Regions from separate parts of the Paraburkholderia sp. OAS925 genome, predicted to be linked through region 2. Evidence: riboswitches for the same ligand, from Rfam matches in the RefSeq annotation. Region 2 holds a riboswitch; each other region holds the start of a gene.
The links. Region 2 has a riboswitch for cobalamin ahead of cobA (uroporphyrinogen-III C-methyltransferase). Riboswitches for the same ligand answer to the same signal wherever they lie in the genome.
Positions count from the first base shown of each region.

Region 1: it holds a riboswitch for cobalamin, as region 2 does, so the genes downstream of both, ABIE53_RS06040 (TonB-dependent receptor domain-containing protein) here and cobA (uroporphyrinogen-III C-methyltransferase) in region 2, are expected to answer to the same signal.
Region 3: it holds a riboswitch for cobalamin, as region 2 does, so the genes downstream of both, cobG (precorrin-3B synthase) here and cobA (uroporphyrinogen-III C-methyltransferase) in region 2, are expected to answer to the same signal.

Region 1 is NZ_JBEUNO010000001.1:1,387,349-1,395,226, reverse strand. Features, by position in the region: gene ABIE53_RS06060 (adenosylcobinamide-GDP ribazoletransferase) at 1-566, opposite strand, end outside; partial or broken gene cobT (nicotinate-nucleotide--dimethylbenzimidazole phosphoribosyltransferase) at 614-1,703, opposite strand; gene ABIE53_RS06050 (ABC transporter ATP-binding protein) at 1,737-2,591, opposite strand; gene ABIE53_RS06045 (FecCD family ABC transporter permease) at 2,588-3,658, opposite strand; gene ABIE53_RS06040 (TonB-dependent receptor domain-containing protein) at 3,686-5,572, opposite strand; cobalamin riboswitch at 5,662-6,000, opposite strand; gene ABIE53_RS06035 (hypothetical protein) at 6,219-6,575, shown strand; gene ABIE53_RS06030 (cell division protein ZapA) at 6,572-6,886, shown strand; RNA gene ssrS (6S RNA) at 7,058-7,239, shown strand; gene ABIE53_RS06020 (EVE domain-containing protein) at 7,325-7,783, shown strand.
Region 2 is NZ_JBEUNO010000002.1:2,539,450-2,547,327, forward strand. Features, by position in the region: gene cobN (cobaltochelatase subunit CobN) at 1-1,282, opposite strand, end outside; gene cobW (cobalamin biosynthesis protein CobW) at 1,297-2,406, opposite strand; cobalamin riboswitch at 2,574-2,854, opposite strand; cobalamin riboswitch at 2,924-3,167, shown strand; gene cobA (uroporphyrinogen-III C-methyltransferase) at 3,372-4,094, shown strand; gene ABIE53_RS30095 (cobalamin biosynthesis protein) at 4,091-4,522, shown strand; gene cobO (cob(I)yrinic acid a,c-diamide adenosyltransferase) at 4,519-5,121, shown strand; gene ABIE53_RS30105 (cobyrinic acid a,c-diamide synthase CobB) at 5,124-6,422, shown strand; gene bluB (5,6-dimethylbenzimidazole synthase) at 6,406-7,053, shown strand; gene ABIE53_RS30115 (DUF4136 domain-containing protein) at 7,068-7,742, opposite strand; partial or broken gene ABIE53_RS30120 (CHASE2 domain-containing protein) at 7,732-7,878, opposite strand, start outside.
Region 3 is NZ_JBEUNO010000002.1:2,252,601-2,260,478, forward strand. Features, by position in the region: gene cobJ (precorrin-3B C(17)-methyltransferase) at 1-452, opposite strand, end outside; gene ABIE53_RS28855 (precorrin-2 C(20)-methyltransferase) at 449-1,192, opposite strand; gene ABIE53_RS28860 (precorrin-8X methylmutase) at 1,189-1,815, opposite strand; gene cobG (precorrin-3B synthase) at 1,808-3,319, opposite strand; cobalamin riboswitch at 3,403-3,593, opposite strand; partial or broken gene cbiE (precorrin-6y C5,15-methyltransferase (decarboxylating) subunit CbiE) at 3,678-4,895, shown strand; gene ABIE53_RS28875 (cobalt-precorrin-5B (C(1))-methyltransferase) at 4,936-6,024, shown strand; gene ABIE53_RS28880 (cobalt-precorrin-6A reductase) at 6,021-6,743, shown strand; gene cobM (precorrin-4 C(11)-methyltransferase) at 6,772-7,497, shown strand; gene ABIE53_RS28890 (MDR family MFS transporter) at 7,566-7,878, opposite strand, start outside.

The DNA of each region.
Region 1 (7,878 bases), on a different contig from region 2:
CCGAACACCGCCGCGCACAGCAGCGCCATGCCACTCAGGCGTTGCGCGACCGGTTTTGCCTTGCCCTCCGCGCGCACGTAGTCGAGCGTCGCCAGATAGCTGATCGCGCATGCGCGGCTTGCCGCATGGGCCGCGATCATCAGACTGGCGGCGCGCATCGGCGGCAACGCGGCGAGCGTCTGCCACTTGAGCGCGAGCGCGATCACCAGCGCGATTGCGCCAAATGCGCCGATGCGCGAGTCATGCATGATGCGCAAAACATCGTCGCGCGCATAGGCGCCACCGAACGCATCGACGCAATCGGCGAGACCGTCCTCGTGAAATGCGCCGGTAACCAGCAACGTCGACGCCATCGACAGCAACACCGCGACGCCCGCCGGAAACACACGCAGCGCAGCGAGATAGACGAGCGCGCCGACGCCGCCGATCAGCGCGCCGACGAGCGGAAAGTAACGCGCCGCCGCATTCAGATAATGCGGTTCATAGCCGACCCATCGCGGCACGGGCACGCGCGTGAAATAGCCGAGCGCGGTGAAGAAGTAGCGCAATTCCGCCAGCGGGTTCATGGGTGCGTCGTCGCGTGCATGGGTTTGAAAAGCATGCCGAGGATCGCTCAGGCTTCGCGATTCGCGACGCCGGCCGATTCGAAGCTCGCCATCTCGTTGATGAACGCGCAGGCCGCGCGCAGCAGCGGCACGGCGAGCGCGGCACCCGTGCCTTCGCCGCAGCCGCATGTCGAGCGCGAGCAAGGGCGTGGCGCCGAAATGATCGAGCATACGCCGGTGCCCCGCTTCGTTCGACGCATGGGCGAACACGCAGTACTCGCGCACGTTCGGCGCAATGGCGTTTGCAACCAGCAGCGCCGAACTCGCAATGAAGCCGTCGACCAGAATCGTCATGCGCGCCTGCGCTGCCGCCAGATAGGCGCCCGCCATCATCGCGATTTCGAAGCCGCCGAAGGTGGCGAGCACATCGAGCGGATTGTGCCGATTGTGCCGATCGTGCGGATCATGCGAGGCACCGTGATGCGCGAGCGCCGCGGCCAGCACGTTGCGCTTTTTCGCGAGCCCCGCGTCGTCGAGACCGGTGCCGCGGCCCACGCACTCGTCGATCGGCACGCCGCACAAACGGCTCATCAGACACGCCGCCGCCGACGTGTTCGCAATGCCCATTTCGCCAAAGCCGATCACATTGCTGCCGAGCGCCGCGTGATGCCGCACGCGCGCGGCGCCGGCCTGCATTGCGGCGAGCGCCTGGTCACGCGTCATCGCCGGTTCGTGCGCGAAGTTGCGCGTGCCCGCTGCAATCGGAATGTCGATGAGGCCGTCTGTGTGCTGCAGCGGTGTTGCAATGCCGGCGTTCACGACTTCGAGTTCGACGGCGGCCACGCGGCTCAACGCATTGACCGCCGCGCCGCCCGCGAGAAAATTCGCGACCATCTGCGCGGTCACCGCTTGCGGATAAGGGCTGACGCCTTCGGCGGCAATGCCATGATCGCCGGCGAAGACGATCAACGCGGGTCGCTGTACGTTGGGACGCGTGCTGCGCTGGATCAAACCCATCTGACGCGCGAGCGTTTCAAGCTGGCCGAGACTGCCGGGCGGCTTCGTCTTCGTATCGATGATGTGCTGAAGCTCGGCGCGCAACGTCTCATCGAGCGGTTCAACTTCGGACAATGCGGACAAGCCTGGCGTGGAAGTCATGAGTTCGTGAAGATAGATGATGTTGTGGTCTGGCTACCGGCTTGCCGATGTGTCATGAACCGAAGACGATTCATGACGTGAACGCGGCGCGGGAATCAGTGCTTCGTGCTCGCCATCGCGGATCAGTATCAGCGGATAGCCGAATACGCGGCTCGTCAACGCGGGCGTCAGTACATCGTGGGCGGGACCCGCATAGGCAGCGCCCGCGCCGTCCAGAAGCAGCGCGTGCGTCGCAAACCGGCGCGCGAGATTCAGGTCGTGACAGGAAAACAGAACCGTGCGTCCCGGCTCGCGTGTCCATTCGCTTAGCGCTTCCAGGCACTCTATCTGATGATGCAAGTCCAGATGCGACAGCGGTTCATCGAGCAGCAACAGCGGCGCTTGCTGGCACAGCACCCCGGCGAGCGAGACACGCTGACGTTCGCCGCCTGAGAGCGACAGCACGTCGCGCGCGGCGAATTCGGTGAGGCCGAGCACATCGAGCGCGGCGTGCGCCGCCTCGCGATCGGCCTCGCGCTCCCAGCCCCAGCCGGTCAGATGCGGAAAGCGGTTGAGCATGACGATGTCGAGCACGCTTGCGCTGAAAGCGTCGGGCGCGCTTTGCGGCATCAACGCGCGACGTTGCGCAAGCTGTTGACCCTGCCAGTGCGCAAGCGGCACGCCGTCGAGTTCGACCTGTCCCGCCGACGGTTGCTTCAAGCCGGCTAACGTCGATAGAAGCGTCGTCTTGCCCGCGCCGTTCGGTCCAGCCACGCACCAGATCTCGCCGGGATAGAACGTATGCGTGAAGGCGTCGAGCAAGGTGCGTGCGCCCGCACGCAACGTCACGCGTTGCGCGCTGAGCGCGGGCTGAGCCTGGTTGGAGGTGTGATGGGAGGCGTGCATCATCGGCGGGCGCGCAGCAGCATCCACAGAAACACCGGCACGCCGATGATCGACGTAATCACGCCGACCGGCAATTGCGCCGGCGCGATCACGAGGCGTGCGATCAGGTCCGCGCCCATCACCGCGACGCCGCCGCCGAGCGCCGCGGCGGGCAGCAGCATGCGCTGGTCGTTGCCGAACGCGAGCCGCAGCACATGCGGCACGACGAGCCCGACGAAGCCGATGGTGCCCGCCGTCGTCACCGCTGCGGCCGCCGCGAGCGAGGCCGCGAGATAGACGCGCAAGCGCAGCGGCATCACCGCCACGCCGAGCGCTTCTGCGACGGCGTCGCCTCGCAAAAGCACGTTCAGACGCGGCGCAACCGGCACGATGACAACTACAACGACCACGAGCGCCGCAAGCGCCGTCCACGGCATCGCATTGCCGTTGAGGTCGCCGGTGAGCCAGAACAGCATGCCGCGCAGACGATTGTCGGGCGCGAGGTTCAGCAGCAACGTGATCAACGCGCCCCAACCCGCCGCGATGACCGCGCCGGTCAACAGCAAACGCGGCGACGTGTCCTGCGGCTCGCCGCGCCACAACTCGCGGCGCGCGAGACCGAGCACGAGCAGAATCGACACGAATGCGCCTGCGAACGCGGACGCATCGACGAGCCACCACGCGCTGCCGGCGATCATCGCGATCAGCGCGAAGCTCGCGGCCCCGCCCGATACGCCCAACACGTAGGGCTCCGCGAGCGGATTGCGCAACAGCACTTGCAAGAGCGCACCGGCCATTGCGAGCAATGCGCCGCACGCGAAACCGGCCAATGCGCGCGGCAAGCGCAGCGTGCGCACGATTTCGCCGGCGAGATCGTCGGAGGCGCTGGCAGAGCCGGACGCGGACGCCGACGCATGCAGCGGCGACAGCGCCTCGATCAAGCGCGCGGGCGCGAGCGAGACGCTGCCCAACGCGAGCGACGCCATCAGCACGACCAGCGCGGCGAGCGCGAGCACGAGCCAGATCGCGGCGGCGCGCTTCGCGGTCATCGCGTGCAATGCGGCGGGCAGGGAACCTGGATGACGGCTCATCGGCGCGCTCTCAACATGGCGCGCGCATCACTGCTGCTGCCAGCCGAGCGTGACATACGCACCGCGCCCCGGCGAGTTATACGAGTAGGCCGTTTCATAGTCCTTGTTCAACAGATTCTGGATTTGCGCGGCCACGTACCAGGCTTTCGTGATGTTGTAGCGCGCGGACAGATTCACGATGCCGTAGCCGCCGAGCTTGCCGCTGCTGTCCTCGCGCGGGCCGCTCACGATCCACTCGCCGCCCACGCGCCACCCCGCGATGCTGCGGTTCACCGTCAAGGACGCGAAGCGCCGCGCGCGCCGCACGAGGTCCACGTCGTTGTCGAGATCGACGGGATTTTGCAGCGTGACCGATGCGCGCACATCGGTCTTGCCCACATGTCCGCTCCACGATCCCTCGAGCCCCTGCACTTTTGCATGCCCCACGTTCTCCGCCAGATAGATGCCCGGCGTGACCTGCTGATAGTCGATCAGATTCGAATAACGCGTCTGGAAAGCACTCAAACGCATCACGCCCAACGCATTCGACGCGTACTGCAGCGCCGCTTCGAGCGAATGGCTGCGCTCGGGCTGAATCGACGGATTGCCGCTTAGCGGATAGTACAGATCGTCGAAGCTCGGCGCGCGAAACGAATCCGAATAGCTTGCGCTCAGCTTCCAATGCGGCGTGATGTCGAACCCATAGCCGAGATAGTAACTGTTCGCTCCGCCGAAATCGGAGTACTGGTCGCGCCGCACGTTGGCCTGGATTTGGTTGCGTCCGAAGCGCGCCGTGTAGCCCGCGAAGACGGAATCGACATGCCGCGTGGGCGCGGCGAACGTATCGGAGTCGAGGCTCTGATCGAGATGCTCGTAGCCCACGCGCAGTTTTTGCTGCGCGGCCAGCGCGAAATCGTTCTGCCACGTGTATTGCCGGTTGTCGGTATCGAAGCGTCCGTTGTAGAGGCCGTTGGTCTTCGATACGCTGCGGTCGTCGCCTTCGGACACGATGAAGTGCGTGGTCCACCAGTCGGTCAGCTTGCCGTTGGCGAACGCGGACACCTGCCGCACTTTCGTGTAGAGGTTGTTCAGATCGGTCGGCGCGCCGTACGCGTTGTCGTAGCTGTTGTTGCCGTTCGACTGCAGATAGCGGACGCCCGCGTCCCATTGGTCGTTGAACTTGTGGCGCAGCGACGCCGAAATGCTCTCGTTCAGATAGCCGTTCGCGTTCGGATTCGCGTTGGGCGCCTCGCTTGGATTCAGCGCTGAAAAGCCGTCGTCTTTCGAGCGCGCGAGCGAAATGCTGAAGGTCGTGCGGCCGTCTTTATCCAATGCGCCGTTCGCGCCCACCTGCTGCGTCTGCGTGTGATAGCTGCCGTAGCCCACAGAGAAATTGAAACGCGGCGGATGCGCGCCGCCGTCTTTCGTGAACACCTGTACCACGCCGCCGATCGCGCCCGAGCCGTATAACGCGGACACGTTGCCGTTCACGACCTCGACGTGATCGATCTGATCGAGCGGAATCTGCGCGATTTGCGCGGTGCCGAGACTCACGGAATCGACGCGCACGCCGTCGATGAGAATCAGCGATTGCGTCGACGACGCGCCGCGCAAATAAAGGCTCGCCGTCGAACCGGGCCCGCCTGTACGCGAGATTTGCGCGCCGGGCGCGAGTTGCAGCAGGCCGGGCAGATCCGTTGCGGTGGTGTCGGCCAGGTCCTGCTGATCGAATAGCGACGTCTGCGGGATCGTATCGGCAAGCGCTTGCGGTCCGCGCTCGGCGGTCACCACGACGGGCGATAAAACAGTGGACGATGCAGTGGACGAAGCGGTGGACGAAGCGTCGGCGTTTGCAGGCGCGGCGGCCTGCGCATGCGCGAGATGGGGCAGCCCGGCAAAAGCGAGCAGCACCGCGCGGGCGATGGGGGACAGCATGAAGTGAGATTTCCCGTGGATGGCGTGCGCGGCCCGCTTCCCCGCAGGCCGTCGCGTAACGAGGCGCGTGCGCTTTTGACAATTCGCGCCGCGCGCCCCTCCCTCTGGCCGGTATCCGGGCTAACGACTTTCGATCCCGCCTTCCCACGCGTGACGCGCAGTGGCACACTCGCGAGTTGAACCGGAACACGCGATGGGGATCGAACTGCAAAAGCGCGAACTGCTGTTCGAAATACGATTCGTACCGCAGCACTGAACTGCGATGAACTGCAGCGAATGCGACGAACTGCAATGCACGCGAAATGCGGTCGCTTACCGTTGCGGGGGCAGCGCAGGTTGGCGCGTTCGGGTAGAACGGCGCGGCCTGCTTCCCGTTTAACTGCGCGCACAATGAAATGCGCGCGGGCACCAGAGTGCGGCCAGTGTATGAGCGCCCTCTGAGTCAGTCAAGAACGCGGGCCGCGAGAGCGATTCATTCGGACAGGGTCGAGCTATTGTCCGACGCGATCTCCGGCACGCGCGTAGTTTCTCTTCTTCAGTCGAAAAAAGGCTGCAAAAAGCGGGGTTGTTACGTCTCGAAACGAGACAAATGTCGGAACGTGCGACATTCCGCGCTAAAATGCGATGTCTTTAGAGGACGCAGCACATGCTCACCGAACTCGAAACACTTTCACAGAATATCGGCAAGCTGATCGCGATCAGCCAGCGCCACAATGAAGCGCGCCTCGCGCTCGAAGAGCAACTCGCGCAGTCGCGCGCCGAAGCCGAAGCTACGCGCACGGAACTTGCGCTGCTGCGCGAGGAACGCGACGCACTGCAAGCGGAGCGCGACGCGCTGTCGGCCAAGATCGACGACGCGCAGGTGCGTCTGAACGCGATCCTCGAAAAATTGCCGCGTGCGCGTGCGCACAACGAGCCGGACAACCAGCTCGATCTGCTCGAGCCCGCTCCGCACGAGGTCGAAACAGAGAGCGACGCCACTCGCCACGGAGAAAATGCATGACGACCAAGCAGATCGAAGTATCGATTCTCGGCGTGCCCTATCGCCTCGCCTGCTCGCCGGAAACGGAAGGCGCGCTGCTTGAAGCAGTCGCGCGAGTCGACGCCGAAATGTCGAAGATCCGCAATAACAGCAACGTGCGCGGCACGGATCGCATTGCAGTCATGGCTGCGCTGTCGCTGGCATCCGAACTGCTTAAGCTGCAAACAAGCGTGCGTCACGGAGAAGCATTTCCCGCTGAAGAAATCCGGCGTACAATGCATCAAATGAACGAGCAACTGGGTACTGTCATCGAGCAGTACAGCGTGCAGTAAGTTGCAAGTAGCATGTTGAGAGCAGTGCGGCCGGTGCTGATACCGGCTGCGGATTCAAACGGAAAGTAAGCAGGCAAGGTTCGTGAAGCATGCACGAACTGCGCGAGGCGAACAGGTCCCCAACGTTTGAGTCAATCGTTTCAGTGTCATCGGTTTTGCTTCATCGGTTTAGCTTCCCTGCCTGGTTCGCCAAGGTCATATATTCCTTGAACCAATGCCATGTGCACGGTTGCGGAAATTTGTAGCACGGGCGTGCGCGTCACTCTGTCTGATGTACCCGAAGTGCTGCTAACTGCGACCAATTCTGAACCCCCGGTTCAGGATGCCGGCCTAGCGGCTAAGGCGGGGACCTTATTTGGAACGGCATCGGACTTGCGTCCGGTGCCGTTTTTGTTTGGGCGCCGTGCTTCTTCAAACCCCTAACGTTCAATTCGATTCATGCGCTACTGGCTAATGAAGTCCGAACCGGACGAAGCAAGCATCGACCATCTCGCCAACGCCGCGCACCGCACGCTGCCGTGGACGGGCGTGCGCAACTATCAGGCTCGCAACTTCATGCGCGATGGCATGCAGATCGGCGACGGCGTGCTGTTCTATCACTCGAGCTGCCCCGAGCCGGGCATCGCGGGGCTTGCTGAAGTTGCGTCCACGGCCTATCCGGACCCCACGCAGTTCGATAGCAAGAGCCCGTATTACGACCCGAAGTCGTCGCAGGAAACGCCGCGCTGGCTGCTCGTCGACGTCGTGTTCAAGAAGAAGATTCCGTTGATTCCGCTCGCGGCCTTGCGCGAGCATGAAGAACTGAAGGACATGCGCGTGCTCGCGAGAGGCAACCGTCTGTCGATCACGCCAGTGACCGAAGCGGAGTGGCGCTTCATCACGACGCGGCTCGTTTGACGTCGCGCGGCCCACGTTGCCGCAACGCTGCAGCAACGTTGAAGCAAAGTTAAATTAGGGAACCAAGCTCAGGTTACGAGCGCCTAACGGACTCG
Region 2 (7,878 bases):
CGTTTTCTGGCACGTCGGCCACGCGATAACCTTCGTCGCGCAGCATCGACAGAATGCCGACCACCGACGCCGGCGTGTCGAGCCCGACGCCATTGCCGATGCGTCCCTCGCTCATCGGATAGTTCGCGAGAATCAGCGCGAGCTTCTTCTCGGCGTTGTCGAGCGAACGCAGCCGGCACCAGCGGCGGCTCAGTTCAGCGAGAAAACGCACGCGCTCGAGATCCGGCTGATAGCGGACCACGTCGACTTCCGTATGCGGACAACGATAGGCGAGTCCCTTGAAACTGATCGCGCGCGTGATGATGCGGCCGTCCACTTCCGGCAGCGCGATATGCATCGCGATGTCGCGCGAATTGAGACCCTGGTTGTCCTTCACCCAGTCGTCGCGATTGCCGCCGCTCAGGATCACTTGCAGCACCGGCGCATCGCCTGCGAGCGCGAGCGGCTCTGGATCGTCGATCGCAGACGCGGCGAACGCAGTGGTGTTGAGCACGAGTGCGGCGTCATGTTGCGCGCACAACGACTGCACGACTTCGCGGCTCATCGCATCTTTTAGCGACGTGATCGCGATCGGCAGCGGGTTCATGCCTTCTGATTCGAGCGCGTCGATCAGCGCATCGAACACCGCGGTATTGGCCGCCTGAAGATGCGCCTTGTAGAACAGAATCGCGGCAACGGGCGCGGCATGCCGCCAGCGCGCCTGCCAGTCGGCGATAGTCGGCGTATCGCATGCGGGATGGTAGAGCGACGCGGCAGGCAACGCGCGCGGCGGCGCCGGTTCGCGTCCCCATCCTAAAGCGCGATGCGCGATGCAGCGCAGGAACGCCTCGGCGTTTTGCGGCCCGCCTTCGCGCAGATAGCGCCACAGTTGATGGCATAGATCCGCATCGGCGGTACTACGTGCGAGCAGGTTCGGATCTTCCTGGAGATCGCCGGAAAACATCGCGAGCGTCTGCTGTTTGCGCTCCGCAAGCGCGACCACCTGCTCGATGCCGTATGGCCAGTACGCCTCGCCGCCAAGATGATCGACCACGACGACGCGCGCATGTTGCAACACGTCTTCGACGTAAAAGTCCACGGAGGCAGGCTGCCGCAGATACGTGACATTCGCGAGGCGCACGCTCGGAAAGCCGTCGCCGAGACGGGGAAACACGCTCGCGAGCAACGACAGCGTCGTATCCGCGGAACTCAGAATGACGATGTCCGCGGGCCGCTGATCAATGCGGATCACGCCTTGCGTATCGTCGACGAAACCGCCCGGCGTGGTGCGCAGCAGATGCATGTGTCTATACCTGCTTACGTCTGTTGCGCGGCGACAGCGGCTGCGACGCCGAGCGCGGCGTCGAACGCGCGTTGCAGCGCAGCCTGGTCGAGGTCTTCACCGATCAGCACGAAGCGGCTTTCGGCGCCTTCGCCTAGTTCTTCCAGTTCACCTTGCTGCCAGCGTCGATCGAAATAACTATCGAAGCGCCGGCCCACGCCTTGAACGACGAGCCGCATCGGCGCGCCCGGCAACGCCGCGAAACCCTTCACGCGATAAATCGTGTTGTTTTCCACGAGTCCTTGCAGCGCGGCGATCACCGCTTCACGCGACTGTGCCTTTGCATTCACGACCACCGAATCGAACTCATCGTGATGATGATTGGCGTCGTCGGCCGAACCGTGGTGATCGTGGCGCAAGTGAATCGTTTCCTCCGACGCCGCTTCAAGCCCGAACAACGCATGCAGATCGAGCTCGCCTTTATGCGCGCGCACGATCTTCACCTGCGGCGGAATTTCGGCGCGAATCACGGCTTCGACCGCGTTCTGGCCTGCTTCGTCGAGCAGATCGGTCTTGTTCAGAATCACCAGATCCGCAGCCGACAACTGATCCTCGAACAATTCGTGCAGCGGCGACTCATGGTCGAGATTCGGATCGGCCTTGCGTTGCGCGTCGACGGCAAGCGGGTTTTCGGCGAATTGGCCGCTTGCCGCAGCGGGTCCATCGACGAGGGTAATCACCGCATCCACCGTGAAACTGTTCTTGATCTGCGGCCAGTTGAACGCCTGCACGAGCGGCTTCGGCAACGCGAGCCCCGACGTTTCGATCAGCACATGGTCGATCTGCTCGCGGCGCTCGACGAGCTTTTCCATCACCGGAAAGAACTCTTCCTGGACCGTGCAGCACAGGCAACCGTTCGCCAGTTCATACAATTGGCCTTCGGTCTCGACGCCGTTTTCATCGCAACCAATGCCGCAACCTTTGAGGATTTCGCCGTCTATGCCGAGCTCGCCGAACTCGTTGACGATCACCGCAATGCGCTTGCCGCCCGCATTCCGAAGAATGTGCCGCAGCAACGTGGTCTTGCCGCTGCCGAGAAAGCCCGTGACGATGGTGACGGGAATCTTGCGCATCTGAACTTGCATGGTGAGTCCATCCGTGAGAGTTGCATCTGCTGGCCGGCCGAATCACACGCTTTCGCGCATGACGTCGCATCGCAAAACGCGGGAACGCACGACGGCCTTGCCGCTACACCAGGGAAACGCAGAATACGGGTATGAGGTCATGAGCGCAGCGCCGCTTCCCCGCGGCGTTCGCCCTTCGTGTTCCGGCCGGTATCCGGGCTGGCGAAAGCGCCGCTTCCCCTTCCCGGACGAGTGATTTCTCGCCCAGTGGTGATATGCCGACGCGGCCTTGCGCGTGGACATCGAAGCCGGCTCCGCGGCGCCATGCAAACCGCCATGACGTCGCTTTTCGCTTACCGTTGCGGGGGCAGCACAGGTTGACCCGATCCATGCGAGGCGGGCGCCCTGTTTCCCGTTTAACTGCATGCGCACGAGCGCGCACACGAGCACCAGAAGTGCGTGCGAGTGTAGGCCGCGCGCCTTGCGCCGTCAAGAAAACGCAAGCCCGGCGCGCTTATCGGACGGGCTTGCCGTGTGCTATCGTATGCGCGCGTCTGGTGCCCGCACATGCGCTCGCGTGTGCAGTTAAACGGGAAACAGGCAGCGCGCTTGCGCTCAACCTGTGCTGTCCCCGCAACGGTAAGCGACCGGCGGCGCGATTATTTTTTGCGCCGCACATGCGTTTTCAGTGCCACTGTCCAGCACATTCGAATGAATGTGGGCGGGAAGGCAAAGCGCGTGAGGCCGCCAGCCCGGATACCGGCCAGACGCGGAGGCGGCCGTGCGTTCTCAACGTCACGCCGCCGGCCGCCGGAATCCGCGAGGGACGGATGTGAAGGCGCTCAAGCACGACTTAGGGAAGCGGTCTGCAATCCGCGTTTGCTGTCGTGCGCGAATGCACAGTTTCGAATGACTTCAATCTCCATCACATTGCGTGTATGTCGACGCTGCGCGATTGCATGTGCGCCGACGCGGCGCATGCCGCGATGAAACGCGCATGGCTGATCGGCGCAGGCCCCGGCGACGTCGAACTGATGACGCTGAAGGCAACCCGCGCGCTCGCGCAAGCCGACGTGATACTCGTCGACGATCTGGTGAACCCCGACGTGCTGCAATTTGCGCGCGCCGATGCGTGCATCGTGTATGTCGGCAAGCGCGGCGGTCATCCGTCGACGCCGCAACACGGCATCGTCGAACAAATGCTCGCGCATCTGAACGAAGGGCGCAGCGTCGCGCGACTCAAAGGCGGCGATCCCTTCGTGTTCGGCAGAGGCGGCGAAGAGCAACAGGCACTGCATGCCGCGGGCGTCGATGTCGAAATCGTCAGCGGCATCACGGCCGGCATTGCGGCGCCGGCGGCCATCGGCATTCCGGTCACGCACCGCGATCATGCGCAAGGCGTCGTGTTCGTGACCGGCCACGGCGCGGGCACGAGCGAGCCGGATTGGGCCGCGCTCGCCGCCACGCGCATGACGCTCGTCATCTATATGGGCATGCGGCGGCTAAACGACATCGTCGGCGCGTTGCTGGCAGCGGGCATGTCGGCACAGACTCCGTGTGCCGCGATCGAATCCGCAACGCGCCCCGAGCAGCGGCATGCGCTCGCGACACTCGGTGATTTCGCCGATGCCGTCGCGCGCGCGGGACTCGGCTCGCCCGCAATCGTGGTGATCGGCGGCGTGGCGTCGCTGGCGAAGGATGTCCGATGAAAACGCTTAGCGTGGGCATCGGTTGCCGCTTGCAGACGTCGGCGGAAGAAATCGAAAACGCTGTGCGCGCAGCGCTCGGCTCGCATGCGTTCGAAGACATCGCGGCCGTCGCCTCGATCGAGACAAAAGCGCAAGAACCCGGCTTGCTCGCGTTCTGCGCGCGCCACGGGTTGCCGCTGCAATTCTTCACTCGTGCGCAGATCGCCGCGCTGCATGTCGCCGAGCCCTCGGCGGCCGCGCGCGAGCATCTCGGCGTCGACGGCGTCTGCGAACCTTGTGCGTTGCTTGGCGCGTCGATCCACGCTGCTGCTCAAACGCCCTATCTCGTCGCTCGCAAAACCGTCCACGCGGACGTCACCGTGGCGATTGCATCGACCGAACACGCGCTGCCGCGCAGCGCCACCTTCACTGACCAGGACCTTCCATGAAGACCGATCCCGAATCGCATCAACGCATGACCGAACGCCGGCGCGAAGGCCACGAAAAGAAGCAGGCCAACGCGACCGTCGAAAAGGGTCTGCTGATCGTCAACACCGGCACCGGCAAAGGCAAGACGACCGCTGCGTTCGGCATGGCCGTGCGCGTGCTCGGCCACGGCATGCGTCTTGGCGTCGTGCAGTTCATCAAGGGCGCGCTGCATACGTCGGAGCGCGACTTTCTCGGCGCCATCGCCAACTGCGATTTCGTCACGATGGGCGACGGCTACACCTGGAACACGCAGAACCGCGACGCCGACATCGCGACCGCGCGCAAGGGCTGGGACGAAGCGCGCCGGATGATCGAAAGCGGCGACTATCAGATGGTGATCCTCGACGAGCTGAACACCGTGCTCAAGTACGAGTACCTGCCGCTCGACGAAGTGCTGTCCGTGATCGCCGCGCGTCCAGAGATGCTTCATGTGGTCGTGACGGGCCGTCATGCGCCCGAGGCGCTGATCGAAGCCGCCGACCTCGTCACCGAAATGCGCATCGTCAAGCATCCGTATCGCGAGCAAGGCGTGAAAGCGCAGCGCGGCGTGGAGTTCTGAACGTGCCCGCCTGCCCCGCGCTCTTCATCAGCGCGCCCGCGTCGGGCCAGGGCAAGACCACGATCACCGCGGGTCTTGCGCGCTACCATCGGCGGCTCGGGCGGCGCGTGCGTGTCTTCAAGACCGGGCCCGACTTTCTCGATCCGATGATTCTGGCGCACGCGAGCGGCGCGCCGGTGTTGTCGCTCGATCTGTGGATGGTCGGTCAGGACGCGTGCCGCAATCTGCTTGCCGAGGCGGCGGCCGAAGCCGATCTGATCCTGATCGAAGGCGTGATGGGTCTGTTCGACGGCACACCGAGCAGCGCCGATCTCGCGAGCGCTTTCGGGGTGCCCGTGCTCGCCGTCATTTCTGCGAAGGCGATGGCGCAGACCTTCGGCGCGGTCGCGTTCGGGCTCGCGAATTTCAGGCCGCACGTGCCGTTTCATGGCGTGCTCGCTAACCGCGTCGGCTCGGCGCGTCACGCGCAGATGCTGCAAGAAGCGTTGCCACCGACGCTGCGCTGGTGCGGCCACCTCGCAGCAAGCGATGAAATCGAATTGCCCGACCGTCACCTCGGCTTGCATCAAGCGGCCGAAATCGACGACCTCGACGCGCGCCTCGAACGCGCCGCCGATGCGCTCGCCGATACGGCGTTAGCCGACCTGCCGCCCGCCGTCGAATTCGGCGCGCCCACGCCGCTGGCGCTGCCGCCGCTTCTGCAAGGCAAGGAGATCGCCATTGCGCGCGACGCAGCGTTCTCGTTCATCTATCCGGCCAACGTCACGCTGCTGGAAGCACTCGGCGCGCGCGTGCAATACTTCTCGCCGCTCGCCGACGAGCCGTTGCCCGCGGGCACGGACGCTGTGTATCTGCCCGGCGGCTACCCCGAACTGCACGCGGCGGCGCTCGCCGCCAACATGCGCAGCGCCGCTGCGGTCCGCGCGCATGTGGCAAACGGCAAACCGCTCGTCGCCGAATGCGGCGGCATGCTGTATCTGCTCGATCGACTCACCGACACGCAAGGCGTCAGCACGCCGATGCTCGGCCTGCTGCCCGGCCACGCGACGATGCAAACGCGTTTCACCGCGCTCGGCATGCAGCAGATCGACAGCCTGCATGGCGTGATGACCGGTCACACGTTTCACTACTCGAAGGTGAGCACCGCGTTAGTGCCGCTGCGCTCGGCCACGCGGCCTCAAGGCGATGCGCCCGGCGAGGCGCTATATCGCGCCGGCTCCATCGTCGCAACTTATATGCACGCTTACTGGCCCTCCAACCCGGCTTTCGCGGCCGCTCTCTTCAATGGCCAAGCCTTTTAACGACGCCGACCGCGATGCGGTCTATCGCGCGATCCACGAACGCCGCGACATGCGCCATTTCGTGCGCGATCCCGTCGATGCCGCCGTGTTGCAGCGTCTCCTCGACGCCGCGCATCACGCGCCGAGCGTCGGCTTCATGCAGCCGTGGCGGATCGCGCGCATCACCGATCCCGCGTTGCGCGCCGCGCTGCATGCAACCGTCGAAAGCGAACGGCTTGCCACCGCCGACGCGCTCGGCAAACGCCGCGAAGAGTTCATGAAGCTGAAAGTGGAAGGCATGCTGGAATGCGGCGAGCTGCTCGTGATGGCGCTGATGGACGGCCGCGAGCGGCACGTTTTCGGCCGACGCACGTTGCCGGAGATGGATCTCGCGTCAGTCGCGTGCGCGATCCAGAACATGTGGCTCGCCGCGCGCGCGGAAGGCCTCGGCATGGGCTGGGTGTCGCTCTTCGACGTCGATGCGGTACGCCGGCTTCTGCATATGCCCGAAGGCGCGCGGCCGGTCGCGATACTGTGTCTTGGGCACGTCGACCGGTTCTATAGCGAGCCGATGCTGCAGACCGAGCGTTGGGCGGATCGCATGCCGCTCGCCGATTGTGTGTTCGAAAACCGCTGGCCTGAGAACCTCTAAGCGCAGCAGCGGCGTTACTTTTCAAGCGGCTCGACGGACACGACATCCGGCACGCCGCGCGCTTTATCCATGCGCAATTTGACGCGCCAGTCGGCCGGTGCGTCGAAGGGAAATTGAGCCAGCGCGCTTTTGATCAGCGACGGCGTCGCGCGCAGCGGATCGGCGTCGCGATCCGTGCTGGCCGCGCTCACTTTGTAGATCTCGCGTCCGCTCGCGCGCTCGAAAAAACGCAGCGTCAGCGTATGCCTATACGCACGTGCCCCGAACAGCGAGAACGGTGCGCCGCTCTGCGGACCGCAATCGCCGGCCGTGCAGTCGCTGCGATCCACGCCGATTTCGGCGGGACGCGTTTCGTATCCGACTGACAGCACGTAGTGCGCGGGACGGTCAGCGGTATCGGCAAAGCCCTGCTTCGCCAGCTCGTCTCGCAGTTGGGTTTCGATCTGCGCGTGGTCGCTCTGCGCACCCTGCGCGCCCTGCGTCGGCATGCGCGCGAAGCTATAGGTCCGCTCGCCTGGCAGTGCAGTTGCAGGCGTGGCGGTATGCACGTCGGCGTGCATGCCGGTGCAGCCGGCGAGAGTCGCCGCCGTGAGCAGCGCGCCGATAAGGATCGCATTCAGCCCTTTCACCGCTTTCACCGCTTTCACCGTTCTCTCCTCGCTTCGATAGGTTGCGTGCTCACACGCCATGAAGAGGCCTCGTGGGCAACTCCGATTGTTCGTCGTCCAGTGCCGGCAGGCGGATCGTTACCGCCGTGCCGCGGCCAGGCGCGCTCACGACCTCGACATCGCCGCCGTGGCGGGTGACGACTGTCTTCACGAAGGC
Region 3 (7,878 bases), 290 kb from region 2:
CGCTTGCCCTGGCCTGGATCGGCGAGCGCGTAGCCTTCGGGCGGATTCAGCACGCAGGTGCCGAACCTCAGTTCTCCGCTCGTCGTGATGGCGGGCGACACACCGAGCGCGGCCGCGATGTCGCGCGCCATCACGTTGACGCCGGCAAGGCCGCCGAGCAGCGGCACGACCGCGCTGCCGTCTTCGGCGACGGCCAGCACCGGCGGCTCCGCGCCCTTGTTCGACAAGAGCGGCGCGACGCAGCGAATCACGATGCCGGCCGCGCACAGCGCGATGATCGGCGTGCCGCGCGCGTACAGCTCGCGCAGATGCGCGCCGAGTTCGCTATAAGCGACGTCGGCCTGCACGCGTCCTTGCAGCGCATGCACCTGCGAACCGGCCGTGAGCGCCTGAATGCGCCGCGCCGTGTCCAACGCGCCCACGCCCAGAATCACGATGGCGGGCGGCATCATCCTTGCCATTTTTCCCCCGGCACGACGAGCAGCGAGAAATACGGCGACGCCATCGGATCGACTTCGGCGAGCGGCACGATGCGCTGATTGCCCATCGTCGCGCGCTCGACGTACAGCGCGCGATGCGCGAGGCCGAGATCGCCGAGCACGCGCCGCACCTTGTCGAAGTTGCGGCCGAGTTTCATCACAACGGCGGCGTCGGCATCGGCGAGACGGCGGCGCAGTTCGTCTTCGGGCAGCACGCCCGACAGCACCGACAGGCTCTGGTTGCGATAGACGAGCGGCGCCCCGAGCACGGCCGCGCCGCCGAGCATCGAGCACACGCCCGGCACGACCTCGCTCTCGTAGCGCGCGGCGAGCCGGTCGTGCAGATACATATACGAGCCGTAGAAAAACGGATCGCCTTCGCAGATCACCGCGACGTCGCGCCCCGCGTCCAGATGTCCGCCGACGATCTGCGCGGCCGTGTCGTAGAAATCCGCGATGATCGCTTCGTACGAAAGCGGCGGCTCGAGCGCCTCCGTTGTCACCGGATAGACGAGCGGCAGATGCTGCTGCGCGTCGTGCAAATGCGCCTCGATGATGCTGAACGCGTTGCCCTTCTTGCCCTTCGCGACGAAGTACGCGACCACCGGCGCGGCCTTCAGGAGACGCAGTGCTTTGAGCGTGATGAGTTCGGGATCGCCCGGACCCACGCCGAGTCCGAAGAGACGCCCTGCACGTTGCGGCGCGGCGGTCATTCGACCTCCGTCGCCAGCGCGTTGACCGCGGCGGCGGCCATCGCGCTGCCGCCGCGGCGGCCATGCACGACGACATACGGCACGCCGCGGCTGTCGCCCGCGAGCATGGCTTTCGATTCCGCCGCGCCGACGAAGCCGACCGGAAAGCCGAGAATCAGCGCGGGTTTCGGCGCGCCGGCATCGAGCATGTCGAGCAGATGAAACAGCGCGGTCGGCGCATTGCCGATCACGACGACGCTGCCCGCAAGACGCGGACGCCACAATTCGAGCGCGGCGGCCGAGCGCGTGTTGCCGAGTTCGCGCGCGAGGTCCGGCACCGCTTCGTGCGTGAGCGTGCAGATCACGTCGTTGTTCGCGGGCAGGCGCGCGCGCGTGATGCCTTGCGCGACCATGCCGGCGTCGCAGAGAATCGGCGCACCTTGCGCGAGCGCGAGACGCCCCTCCGTGCCGGCATTCGGCGAGAACGCGAGATCGCCGATCACGTCGACCATCCCGCACGCGTGGATCACGCGCACCGCGAGCTTTTCGAGGTCGGCGGGGATGCGCGACAGATCGGCTTCGGCGCGGATCGTTGCGAAGGATTGGCGATAGATCTCCTGACCGTCGCGAATGTAATCAAGCATCGGTATCACTCATTTGAGTCGGGCATTCTGGTCGTGCGCCCTGGGCGTGCGTCTGTCCGGCTTGGGCGAGTTGCGCGAGGGTGTCGGCGGCTTGTGCGATCGTCAGTCGGCGCGCGACGCATTCGCCGAAACCCGGCTGTGCGTCGCGCCGGTAAAGATCGTAGAGGCCGGGCGCCGCGGCAAGCAGCGTGAACGGCGCGCAATGCGCGGCGGCGCAGGAGCGCGGGCAGCCGCTCAGGTGTACGTCGACGCCCGCGGGCAGGCGCTTCGCGAGCGCGAGCGCGTCGGCTTTGGTATCCGCGAGACTTTTTGCACAGCCGGTGGAACCGGCGCACGCGATGAGGCGTGAAGCGGGGTCGTTGCGATCGCATGCAAAGCCCAGCGTTTTTAGCGCGGCAAGCACGGCGGGCACGGCATGTGTGGCGATGTCGGGCAGTAGAACGCTTTGCCACGGCGTGATGCGTAGCGCGCCGTTCGCGTGTTGCCGCGCCAGCGAAGCGAGGCCATGCAGCGCGGTTGCGTCGATGCGGCCGAGCAGCGGTTGACCGCCGACGTGCCACGTTCCCGCGATACGCTGCGCGTGAGCGCCGACGCGCAGCGTGGCATCGGCGGGCGTGCTGCGCTGCCACTCGGCGAGCGCTGCGTCGCGTGCCAACGGGAAATCGACGTAGGTTTGCGCGTGTCGCAGGATTGCGTCGGCGGAATGTTCGGCGAGCAGCTGACGCATGCGGGTCGTGTCGGAGTCGGCGGCGAGATCGAGAAACGTATGCAGCAGCGCCCGCACCAGCGCCGGAACTTGCGACGGCAGCACGGCGGCGAGTGCGCCTGCATCAATCGTCGCCGAATTCGTCGCAGCAACCGGTGGACAACCGGCGAGGCCGAACACGAAGCGGATCTCGCCGGAACCATCCTGCGATGCCGCGAGCCACACGTCATGCGGATGATCGAGCCGCGCAAGACGCTCGCCGCCGTCGACGAGCAGTGCGAATTTCGGCGACAGCGCCGCAAAACGCGCGTCGCTTTGCAAGAGCGCGAGCAAAGTCGTGCAAAGCGGCCTTGTGTCGAAAAGCGCGGAGGGGTCGCGCCCTGCGGCAGGGCTGATCATCACGTTGCGGATGTCGTCGGCGGCTGAAGCGGTGAGGGCGGCGGAAGACCTGGTGTCGGCTTTTTCTTCAGAAGAAGTAGAAGCCTCCGCCAAAGGCCCAAGCCCCGCATCGACCAACGCCGCAATCAACGCCGCTTCCTCGCCGCCACGAACGCCGCGCAGTTGCAGATTCGCGCGGTTCGTCAACTCGATCACGCCCGCCGCGTGCCGCGTGCTCGCATCCGCGATTGCGTGGGCCTGAGCCGCGCTCAGTTCGCCGCCCGGCAGCTTGATCCGGCAGATGCCGCCGTCGCGCGCGGCGACGATCCGCAGGAGCCCCGGACACGCCGAGGGCCGCAGCGCGAAAGCCGCGTCAGGCAATACAGTGGAGGAGGGAGAAGCTCGATTCAAGACGGACACCGCGGTTAGCGTCGCGCGACGGCCCGAGCAAGCGATAAAGCGGCTTGGCTGCGGCATCGGTACACCCCGCCCGATGTTGGCTGGCACGAACAGTCTCGCCGGCAGGTCTCCTGGCTCGCAGGTCGTCGTCCGCCGCGGCCTTCCCGGTCGAACCAGTGGCGCTTAGCGCAGGCGGACTCGCTGCATACAGTTGCGGGGGCAGCCGCAGCGGCGATGGTTTCCCCGCTGTGTTCCCTCTTAGGCCCCGAAGGGCACCGGCGGCTGTATTATGCCTTTTTTCGGATAGCACAACGAGGCTGGACGCTTTGACCGGCGTGGCGCAGCGCATTGTTTTGAGAGACATCATGAGGAAGGATGCATGCCGGCGTGGCTGACGGTAGTGGGCATCGGCGACGACGGCTTCGCCGGTTTGGGACGGCCCGCGCGGCGTGCGTTGCTGGAGGCGTCGGCGATTTACGGCGGCGAGCGTCATCTGTCGATGCTGCCGGCGCGGCTCGCCGCGCGCCGCGCCGCGTGGCCGCGTCCGTTCGATCTCGCGCCGTTGCTCGCCGAGCGCGGCCGCTCCGTCTGCGTGCTGGCGAGCGGCGATCCGATGCTGTTCGGCGTCGGCGCGACGCTGGCCAGGCAGTTGCCGGCCGACGAGTTGCGCGTGCTGCCCGCACCTTCGTCGTTATCGCTGGCCGCCGCCCGGCTTGGCTGGCCGTTGCAGGATGCGGCCGTCGTGTCGCTGGTCGGCCGGCCGCTGCCGACGCTGAATGCGCATCTGCGTGACGGCGCGCGCGTGTTCGTGCTGAGCGCGGACGGCGGCACGCCCGCGGCGCTCGCCGCGCTGCTGAACGCGCGCGGCTTCGGCGCGACGCGCATGACCGTGCTCGAACATCTCGGCGGCGACGCGGAGCGGCGCATCGACGGCCGCGCGGATCAGTGGTCCGCGCGCGACGTTGCCGCGCTGAACCTGATCGCGCTCGAATGCCGCGCGACGGATGGCGCGCCGCGTCTGCCGCTCACTTGCGGCTTGCCCGATGACGCGTTTCGCCACGATGGCCAGTTGACCAAACGCGATGTGCGCGCGATCACGCTCGCGCGCCTCGCCCCGACGCCCGGCGAATTGCTGTGGGACGTGGGCGCGGGCAGCGGCTCGATCGGCATCGAATGGATGCGCGCGCATCCGGCTTGCCGCGCGATTGCCATTGAAGCGCACGCGGAGCGGCAGCGCTTTATCGAACACAATCGCGACGCGTTGGGCGTGCCGGGTCTGCAACTCGTCGCGGGCCGCGCGCCTGAAGCACTCGACGGGCTGCCGACGCCGGATGCGGTGTTCATCGGCGGCGGCGTGACGGTGCCGGGTGTACTCGACGCGTGCTGGGCGAGTCTGCGCGACGGCGGCCGGCTGGTCGCCAACGCCGTGACGTTGCAAGGCGAGGCGGCGCTTGCCGCATGGCGCGAACAGCATGGCGGCACGCTGACGCGCATTGCGCTTGCCGATGCACAACCGCTCGGCGGATTCGATACGTGGCGGCAGGCGCTGCCGATCACCTTGCTCGATGTGGTGAAGTCTTCAAGCGCCGAGCGCGCTGCAAGTCGCCCACAGAGCCCGAACGCTCCGCCTGACCGCGATGCGCGACGAGACCGCCGAACAACCCGCGCCGCTGCGCAGCGGCTACACGACAGGCAGTTGCGCCACCGCGACGTCGCTGGCGGCGGCGCGTCTGCTGCTCGCGGGCGTGGTCAGCGACATCGCCGAAATCGTGTTGCCGAAGGGCCAGCATGTGCCGATGCCGCTCGTGTTCTGCCGCCTGACCGACGACGGCGCCGAGGCCGGCACGATCAAGGACGCCGGCGACGATCCCGACGTCACGCACGGCGCCGTGGTGTTCGCGCGCGTGCGCCTCGTCGCGGAAGCGGGCGTGGTGTTTCGCGCCGGACCGGGCGTGGGCACCGTCACGCGCGCCGGACTGACGCTCGCGGTCGGCGAGCCCGCGATCAACCCCGTGCCGCGTCAGATGATGACCGCGCACCTCGCCGAACTCGCCGCCGAGCACGGCTATCGCGGCGGCTTCGAAGTGACGATCGGCGTCGAGGGCGGCGAAGCGCTCGCGCTCAAGACGATGAACCCGCGGCTCGGCATTCTCGGCGGGCTGTCGATTCTGGGCACGACCGGCATCGTGCGCCCGTTCTCGTGCTCGGCGTATATCGCGTCGATTCATCAAGGCATCGACGTCGCGCGCGCGAACGGCTATACGCATGTCGCCGCCTGCACCGGCAACGCGAGCGAAGACGCGATGCGCGCGCATTACGGCTTGCCCGACATCGCGTTGATCGAAATGGGCGATTTCGTCGGCGCGGTGCTCAAGCATATGAAGCGCGCGCCGGTCGAGCGGCTGAGCATTTGCGGCGGCTTCGGCAAGCTGAGCAAGCTCGCGGCGGGCCACCTCGATCTGCATAGCCGCAACTCGAGCATCGACCTCGAACGGCTCGCCGCATGGGCCGCCGAACACGGCGCGAACGACGCGTTGCAGGCCGCGATTCGCGCGGCCAACACGAGTCAGCAGGCCGTCGCGCTCGCGCATGCGCAACAGGTGCCGCTCGCCGACATCGTCTGCGAACATGCGCTTCGCGTGGCGCGCGAGATCGTGCCGCCGCAGGTGAGCGTCGAGACATTCGCGATCGACCGCCAGGGCAATCTGATCGGAGCGGCGCGATGACGCGGGTTCTGCTGCTCGGCGGCACCGGCGACGCGTTGCGCATCGCGCGGCAGCTTGCTGCGCACGACGTCTACAGTCTTGCCGGACTCGGCAAGGTGCCCGACGATCTGTGCTGCGCAGTGCGCGTGGGCGGCTTCGGCGGCAGTGAAGGGATGCAGCGCTATATCGAACAGGAAGCGATCGGCCTCGTGATCGACGCGACGCATCCGTACGCGGCGCAAATTAGCTCGAACGCGGCGCAGGCGGCCAGGTCCGCGCGCGTGCCGTGCTGGGCGCTGCGCCGGCCCGCCTGGCAGCCGCAAGCCGGCGACGACTGGCGCATGGTCGCTGACTGGGACGAACTCACGGCGGCGCTGGCGCCATTCGCGCGGCCGCTCTTCACGCTTGGACGCGAACCGCTCGCGCATCTCGACGAGATTCCCGCGCATCAGTTCTGGTTCGTGCGCTGTCTGGACTCGCACGCCGATACCGCACGCGCCCGCGTACTCGCAGCGCGCGGACCGTTCACGCTGGAAGGCGAACGCGCGCTGTTCGCGCTGCAACGCTTCGACGTGCTCGTCAGCAAGAATAGCGGCGGCAGCGCGACCGAGGCGAAGCTCGAAGTCGCACGCGAGCGCCGCTTGCCGGTTGTGATGCTGCGCCGGCCGTCATTGCCCGCGGTGGATCGCGAGTTTGACAGCGCCGCCAGTTTGCTCGAAGCGCTGCCTCGGTCGCACTGAATGGTCTGCATCAATCATGGAGCTTTGAATGACGGTGTTTTTTATCGGCGCGGGTCCTGGGGACCCCGAACTAATCACGGTGAAAGGGCAGCGCCTCGTGCGTCGTTGTCCGGTGATTCTGTATGCGGGTTCGCTGGTGCCGGCTGCGGTGCTGGAAGGACATTCGGCGGTCGAGGTCGTCAACACCGCCGAGCTCGATCTCGATCAGATCGTGGCCTTGCTGAAACGCGCACACGATAAAGGCCAGGACGTGGCGCGCGTGCATTCGGGCGATCCGTCGTTGTATGGCGCGATCGGCGAACAGATTCGCAGACTGCGCGAACTCGCGATTCCCTACGAGATCGTGCCGGGCGTGACGGCGACCGCTGCCAGCGCGGCCGCGCTCGGTTGCGAGCTGACGTTGCCCGGCGTTTCGCAGACGCTCATTCTCACGCGCTACGCGACGAAAACCGCGATGCCCGAAGGCGAGCAACTTGCCGATCTCGCGCGGCATCGTGCGACGATGGCGATTCACCTGGGCGTGCGGCACCTTGCGCGTATCGTCGACGAATTGCGGCCGCATTACGGCGGCGCGTGTCCGATCGCGGTGATCTATCGCGCGAGCTGGCCGGACGAAGAGAAGATCACCGGCACGCTCGACGATATTCTCGGCAAGGTGCAGTCGACGCAGATCGAGCGCACCGCGTTGATTCTGGTCGGCGACGTGCTGGCGGCGGAAGGGTTTGCTGATTCGACGCTGTACGCGAAGGGCTGACGCGTTGCGCATGGGCGGCGCGAAGCGGCGGCGTTGGCTTGCCGTCGCGCAGCTCGCATCGCAAAGCTTCAATCTTTCAGCGGCGCCAGCGCCTCCAGCGGCATCTTTTTCTCCGCGCCGATGTGGATCGCCGGCACCAGCGTCAGCAGCACGACCACAAAAATCGCAATCGCGAAGATCGACATGAACGTGAGGTGCAGCGATTGATGCAGCACCATGCGGATCGCGTCGCCGCCGCCGAAATTCGCCGCCTGATTTTGCAGCAGGCTTTTCAGTTGATCGGACCTGACGGCGGCGCTGCCTCCCGAATGACTCAGCCCGAAGTTGAGCACCGCGCCGAACAGCGTCGCGCCGAGCGTGCTGCCGAGATTACGCGAGAAC